2 regions of the Actinomyces sp. W5033 genome follow, and region 2 is predicted to be linked to the other one. Evidence: riboswitches for the same ligand, from Rfam matches in the RefSeq annotation. Region 2 holds a riboswitch; the other holds the start of a gene.
The links. A riboswitch is a leader RNA that binds a small molecule or an ion and turns the genes downstream of it on or off. The one in region 2 is predicted to bind FMN.
Positions count from the first base shown of each region.

Region 1: linked by a shared signal. The riboswitch ahead of ACSJJR_RS01080 (ABC transporter permease) and the one ahead of ACSJJR_RS02565 (ABC transporter permease) in region 2 are both predicted to bind FMN.

Region 1 covers NZ_JBPPGD010000001.1:242,828-246,209, forward strand. Annotated here, with positions in the region: gene ACSJJR_RS01075 (ABC transporter substrate-binding protein) at 43-1,059, opposite strand; gene ACSJJR_RS01080 (ABC transporter permease) at 1,112-1,879, opposite strand; FMN riboswitch at 2,111-2,250, opposite strand; gene ACSJJR_RS01085 (type I restriction endonuclease subunit R, EcoR124 family) at 2,345-3,382, opposite strand, start outside.
Region 2 covers NZ_JBPPGD010000003.1:405-3,786, forward strand. Annotated here, with positions in the region: gene ACSJJR_RS02560 (ABC transporter substrate-binding protein) at 1-629, opposite strand, end outside; gene ACSJJR_RS02565 (ABC transporter permease) at 682-1,449, opposite strand; FMN riboswitch at 1,681-1,820, opposite strand; gene ACSJJR_RS02570 (type I restriction endonuclease subunit R, EcoR124 family) at 1,915-3,186, opposite strand; gene ACSJJR_RS02575 (recombinase family protein) at 3,097-3,382, shown strand, end outside.

The DNA.
Region 1 (3,382 bases), on a different contig from region 2:
GTGGTTTCCCCCCCCCCCCACGCCCACACACCGCTGCGACGCTCACACGAGAGGGTCGCACACGTCGTCGGTTGACGGCGTGGTGGCGCCCAGCAGGCCGCGTCCTGCCAGGAAGTCGATCATCTCCCCGACCTGCTCGGGCCTGAGCGCACCGATGACGGCGTCCGCGTCGGGCTTGACGAGGGCGGCGGTGGCGACGGCGACCTCCCGGGCGTGGGCAGCCTGGGTGGTGTCAACGAGGTCGGTGACGTAGGCGCGGGTGGCCTCCACCGCGCCGTCGGGGTCCGCCACGAAGCGCTCCATACCAGCCACCGACGCGGCCACCGCAGCGGCCAGGTCCTCGCGGTGCGCCTCCAGCTGGGTGCGTGTGGTGACGAGGGAGGCCCCGAGCAGCGGGACGTGGGGGGCGACGTCAATGGTGCGCACAGCCATCCCGTTCTGGGCGATCTGGACGGCGTCGTTGTTCGTGAATCCCGCGATGGCGTCCACCTTGCGGGAGACGAGGGCCGCCTGCTGCGTGTAACCGATCTCCTGGATATCGACGTCGGACTCGCTCAGGCCGGCGGTCGCCAGGGCGAGCTGGACGGTGAACCAGGTGGAGCCGTAGCGGCCGGGCAGGCCGAGGCTGTGGCCCCTGAGGCCCTCCAGCGTGCTGATGCCGGAGTCCTCGGGGACGATGACGCAGCCGGGGAAGCGCTGGTAGTAACCGCCGACGACGACGAGGTCGTTGCCGTGGGAGGCCGCCACGACGGCCTCGTCGGCCGAGGCGACGACGAGCTGCTCGGTGCCCGCCAGCAGGGCGTCGAACTGGCCCTCCTGGGCGCCGTGGTGGCGCAGGCTCACCCCATCGACGTAGTCGCCGGCGTCGGCAGCCATGTAGAAGGGCGCGAACTGCACGTTGGGTGTGTAGGTCATGCCGATGACGAGGCCCGAGGTGGAGGCGGTGCTCCGTCCGTGTGAGGCCGTGCCGGAGGCGCAGGAGGCCAGCAGGACGGCGGCGCCGGTGCCGAGGGCGGCGCCCAGGAGGCTGCGGCGGGTGAGGGTGGGACGCGGGGTCATGGGGTTCCTTCCGGGTTGTGTGCGGTGAGGGGTGTCAGGAGGAGGCGGTGCCTCACGTGGCTCGCCGACCGCGCATAGCGGCCACGACGCGGCTGCGGCGCTCGAGCTCGTGCAGGCACCAGTGGATGGAGGTCGCCAGGACGCACAGCAGGACGATGGTGGAGAACAGGCCGGTGGTGTCCACGCTGTCGCGCTGGTGGGAGAGCACCATGCCCAGGCCCTCGCCGCCCATCGTCATCTCCCCGACGACCGCGCCGGTGACCGACAGGGTGAAGCCCGTGCGCAGCCCCGACAGGATCGCGGGCAGCGCCATGGGCAGCTCCATGTAGACCAGGAGCGTCACGCCGTGGGCGCCGTCGAGTCGGGCGGCGTCCATGACGTCGGTGTCCAGCCCCCTCAGGCCCAGCAGCACGGTGACCGTGATGGGGAAGAAGACCATGAAGGCGCACAGGACGACGACGGGCAGGGTCCCGTAGCCGATCCACAGCACGAGCAGCGGGGCGACGGCGATGGCGGGCACGGCCTGGGAGGCGGCGACGTAGGGCAGCACGGTGCGGCTGAACATGGGCCAGCGGTACAGGGCCCAGGCGAGAGGAAGGGCCGCGGCGGCGGCCAGCAGGCAGCCCAGCAGGGCCTCGCGCAGCGTCACCCAGGCGTAGGCGAGGACGCCGCCCTGGGTCATGGCGAGCCACAGACGGCGGGCGACGTCGGTGGGGCCGGGCAGGAAGACCGCGGGCACCAGCTGGGCGGCGGTGACGGCCCACCACAGGGTGAGTGCGCCCGCACCCAGCAGCAGGGCGGGCAGCGGGCCGGTGCGCAGCCCGGACGCGGTGGCCCGCGTCGGCGGCGCGAGGGCGCCACGCGCGGCGTGTTGGGGGGCGGTGCCCACAGGTCCTCCCGGTACTCCCCCGGGACGGGTGCCCCGGGCGGCTCCGGGGTGAGGGGCGGGGCAGCGGCTCGCGCCCGCGCGGCGCGCCCCTGGGTCCCACAGCCGCCGTCCGTGCGCGCGCGGCGCGGCGGGCGGCGACGGCGTCGGGACGCCGGGCGCACCTCGTGCTTCCTCCCATCCGGACTCTCACCGTCGGTGCTGGAGTTCCACCAGCTCAGCCGCTCACGGCGCCCCGTCGGGGCGTGTGCGCGGGTCGCGGACTGTCACCGCCGGCTCGGACTTTCACCGACCCCGGAGCACGTGCTCAGGCAGGAGGCTAGCCGGTGGCGGGGTGGGGCGGCAACTGGCGGTGGCGGCTCCGTGAGCACGCCTGGCCCACAGGCACGTCGCTGCACCTCAGACGAGCCCGCGGAAGCGGGCCACGTGAGCAGCCAGGGCGTCGAGCACCCGCGTCTTCTTGGTCTCGTGGGTGTCGTCACCCGCGTCACGCCGGAAACGTGACATGGGTGGCAGGACCGCGGTGATGGCCGTGCCTTCGGTGGGCACCTGGCCGTCGCGCATGGCGGTGGCTACGAGGGTGCGGGCGGGTTGGTCGCGCAGGTGCTCACGGGCGATGAGCCCGGCGAGCTCGGTCTCCTGGCGGCCGGTGATGAAGCCCTGCCACTGCTCGGTGACGTCGCCGTGGGCAGACACGGACCTGACGAAGTCCTCGATGAGGTCGCGCTTGGAGTGGAGGGTGGGGCTGGAGGTGACGGCGCGGGTGATGTCGGCCGGGACCTCCTTGTCGGTGCGGCCGCCCATCTCGGTCCTGTGCTGCTCAACGAGCATGAGGATGTAGTCGACGCCGACCTCCACCTGCTTGACGAGCTCGATCTCGAAGACGAGGTCCTCAGTGACGTCCTCCCTGTCCCCCGTCGCCCGCTGCCGCAGGTCCTGGTACAGGTCGACGTAGACGCTGCGGTAGTCGGCGAAGTCCGCCTCGGTGAGGACGTCGTCGTCCGCGAAGTCGTCGAAGGAGGCAAGGATGTTGCGCAGGCGCAGGATCGAGCCGAAACGGGCGATGAAGTCGCGCTGGGCGGCCTCTGAGAGGATGGGGCTACCGGGGTCATGACGCTCACGCAGCTCGGCGAGCCGTGCGAGGTACTCGCTCAGGTACTCGGCGTAGGGGCGCAGCAGGACGATGCCGCCGGCGTCCTTGTCCCCGAACAGGGCAATTGCCTCATCGGTCTCGGCCTGAAGGTCGCGGAAGCACACGATGTTGCCGTAGGACTTGACGGAGTTGAGGATCCGGTTGGTGCGGGAGAAGGCCTGGATGAGGCCGTGGGAGCGCAGGTGCTTGTCCACCCACAGGGTGTTGAGCGTCTTGGAGTCGAAGCCCGTGAGGAACATGTTGACGACGATGACAAGGTCGATCTCACGGCAGGCGAGGCGTCG
Region 2 (3,382 bases):
ATCCCGTTCTGGGCGATCTGGACGGCGTCGTTGTTCGTGAATCCCGCGATGGCGTCCACCTTGCGGGAGACGAGGGCCGCCTGCTGCGTGTAACCGATCTCCTGGATATCGACGTCGGACTCGCTCAGGCCGGCGGTCGCCAGGGCGAGCTGGACGGTGAACCAGGTGGAGCCGTAGCGGCCGGGCAGGCCGAGGCTGTGGCCCCTGAGGCCCTCCAGCGTGCTGATGCCGGAGTCCTCGGGGACGATGACGCAGCCGGGGAAGCGCTGGTAGTAACCGCCGACGACGACGAGGTCGTTGCCGTGGGAGGCCGCCACGACGGCCTCGTCGGCCGAGGCGACGACGAGCTGCTCGGTGCCCGCCAGCAGGGCGTCGAACTGGCCCTCCTGGGCGCCGTGGTGGCGCAGGCTCACCCCATCGACGTAGTCGCCGGCGTCGGCAGCCATGTAGAAGGGCGCGAACTGCACGTTGGGTGTGTAGGTCATGCCGATGACGAGGCCCGAGGTGGAGGCGGTGCTCCGTCCGTGTGAGGCCGTGCCGGAGGCGCAGGAGGCCAGCAGGACGGCGGCGCCGGTGCCGAGGGCGGCGCCCAGGAGGCTGCGGCGGGTGAGGGTGGGACGCGGGGTCATGGGGTTCCTTCCGGGTTGTGTGCGGTGAGGGGTGTCAGGAGGAGGCGGTGCCTCACGTGGCTCGCCGACCGCGCATAGCGGCCACGACGCGGCTGCGGCGCTCGAGCTCGTGCAGGCACCAGTGGATGGAGGTCGCCAGGACGCACAGCAGGACGATGGTGGAGAACAGGCCGGTGGTGTCCACGCTGTCGCGCTGGTGGGAGAGCACCATGCCCAGGCCCTCGCCGCCCATCGTCATCTCCCCGACGACCGCGCCGGTGACCGACAGGGTGAAGCCCGTGCGCAGCCCCGACAGGATCGCGGGCAGCGCCATGGGCAGCTCCATGTAGACCAGGAGCGTCACGCCGTGGGCGCCGTCGAGTCGGGCGGCGTCCATGACGTCGGTGTCCAGCCCCCTCAGGCCCAGCAGCACGGTGACCGTGATGGGGAAGAAGACCATGAAGGCGCACAGGACGACGACGGGCAGGGTCCCGTAGCCGATCCACAGCACGAGCAGCGGGGCGACGGCGATGGCGGGCACGGCCTGGGAGGCGGCGACGTAGGGCAGCACGGTGCGGCTGAACATGGGCCAGCGGTACAGGGCCCAGGCGAGAGGAAGGGCCGCGGCGGCGGCCAGCAGGCAGCCCAGCAGGGCCTCGCGCAGCGTCACCCAGGCGTAGGCGAGGACGCCGCCCTGGGTCATGGCGAGCCACAGACGGCGGGCGACGTCGGTGGGGCCGGGCAGGAAGACCGCGGGCACCAGCTGGGCGGCGGTGACGGCCCACCACAGGGTGAGTGCGCCCGCACCCAGCAGCAGGGCGGGCAGCGGGCCGGTGCGCAGCCCGGACGCGGTGGCCCGCGTCGGCGGCGCGAGGGCGCCACGCGCGGCGTGTTGGGGGGCGGTGCCCACAGGTCCTCCCGGTACTCCCCCGGGACGGGTGCCCCGGGCGGCTCCGGGGTGAGGGGCGGGGCAGCGGCTCGCGCCCGCGCGGCGCGCCCCTGGGTCCCACAGCCGCCGTCCGTGCGCGCGCGGCGCGGCGGGCGGCGACGGCGTCGGGACGCCGGGCGCACCTCGTGCTTCCTCCCATCCGGACTCTCACCGTCGGTGCTGGAGTTCCACCAGCTCAGCCGCTCACGGCGCCCCGTCGGGGCGTGTGCGCGGGTCGCGGACTGTCACCGCCGGCTCGGACTTTCACCGACCCCGGAGCACGTGCTCAGGCAGGAGGCTAGCCGGTGGCGGGGTGGGGCGGCAACTGGCGGTGGCGGCTCCGTGAGCACGCCTGGCCCACAGGCACGTCGCTGCACCTCAGACGAGCCCGCGGAAGCGGGCCACGTGAGCAGCCAGGGCGTCGAGCACCCGCGTCTTCTTGGTCTCGTGGGTGTCGTCACCCGCGTCACGCCGGAAACGTGACATGGGTGGCAGGACCGCGGTGATGGCCGTGCCTTCGGTGGGCACCTGGCCGTCGCGCATGGCGGTGGCTACGAGGGTGCGGGCGGGTTGGTCGCGCAGGTGCTCACGGGCGATGAGCCCGGCGAGCTCGGTCTCCTGGCGGCCGGTGATGAAGCCCTGCCACTGCTCGGTGACGTCGCCGTGGGCAGACACGGACCTGACGAAGTCCTCGATGAGGTCGCGCTTGGAGTGGAGGGTGGGGCTGGAGGTGACGGCGCGGGTGATGTCGGCCGGGACCTCCTTGTCGGTGCGGCCGCCCATCTCGGTCCTGTGCTGCTCAACGAGCATGAGGATGTAGTCGACGCCGACCTCCACCTGCTTGACGAGCTCGATCTCGAAGACGAGGTCCTCAGTGACGTCCTCCCTGTCCCCCGTCGCCCGCTGCCGCAGGTCCTGGTACAGGTCGACGTAGACGCTGCGGTAGTCGGCGAAGTCCGCCTCGGTGAGGACGTCGTCGTCCGCGAAGTCGTCGAAGGAGGCAAGGATGTTGCGCAGGCGCAGGATCGAGCCGAAACGGGCGATGAAGTCGCGCTGGGCGGCCTCTGAGAGGATGGGGCTACCGGGGTCATGACGCTCACGCAGCTCGGCGAGCCGTGCGAGGTACTCGCTCAGGTACTCGGCGTAGGGGCGCAGCAGGACGATGCCGCCGGCGTCCTTGTCCCCGAACAGGGCAATTGCCTCATCGGTCTCGGCCTGAAGGTCGCGGAAGCACACGATGTTGCCGTAGGACTTGACGGAGTTGAGGATCCGGTTGGTGCGGGAGAAGGCCTGGATGAGGCCGTGGGAGCGCAGGTGCTTGTCCACCCACAGGGTGTTGAGCGTCTTGGAGTCGAAGCCCGTGAGGAACATGTTGACGACGATGACAAGGTCGATCTCACGGCAGGCGAGGCGTCGCGAGATGTCCTCGTAGTAACCCTCGAAGCCGTTCGCGCTGGAGTCATAGGCGGTGCCGAACTGCGTGTTGTAGTCGTCAATGGCCCGGTCGAGGAAGGCCCGGTCGTCCGCGCTCAGGGAGGTGGGGTCCGTGGTCTCCTCATCATCACCAAGAGCGTATCCCGTTTCGCCCGCAACACCGTCGACTCGCTCACCACAGTAAGGGCGCTCAAAGACAAAGGCGTGGAAGTCTATTTCGAGAAGGAAGGGATCTGGACTTTCGACGCCAAAGGTGAACTCCTCATCACCATCATGAGTTCGCTGGCCCAGGAAGAAGCCCGTTCCATCTCCGAAAACGTCACCTGGGGACACCGCAAACGCTTCGCCGACGGGAAAGTCACCATCGCATACTCCCGGTTCCTTGGTTACGACAAGGGTGAAGACGGCAACC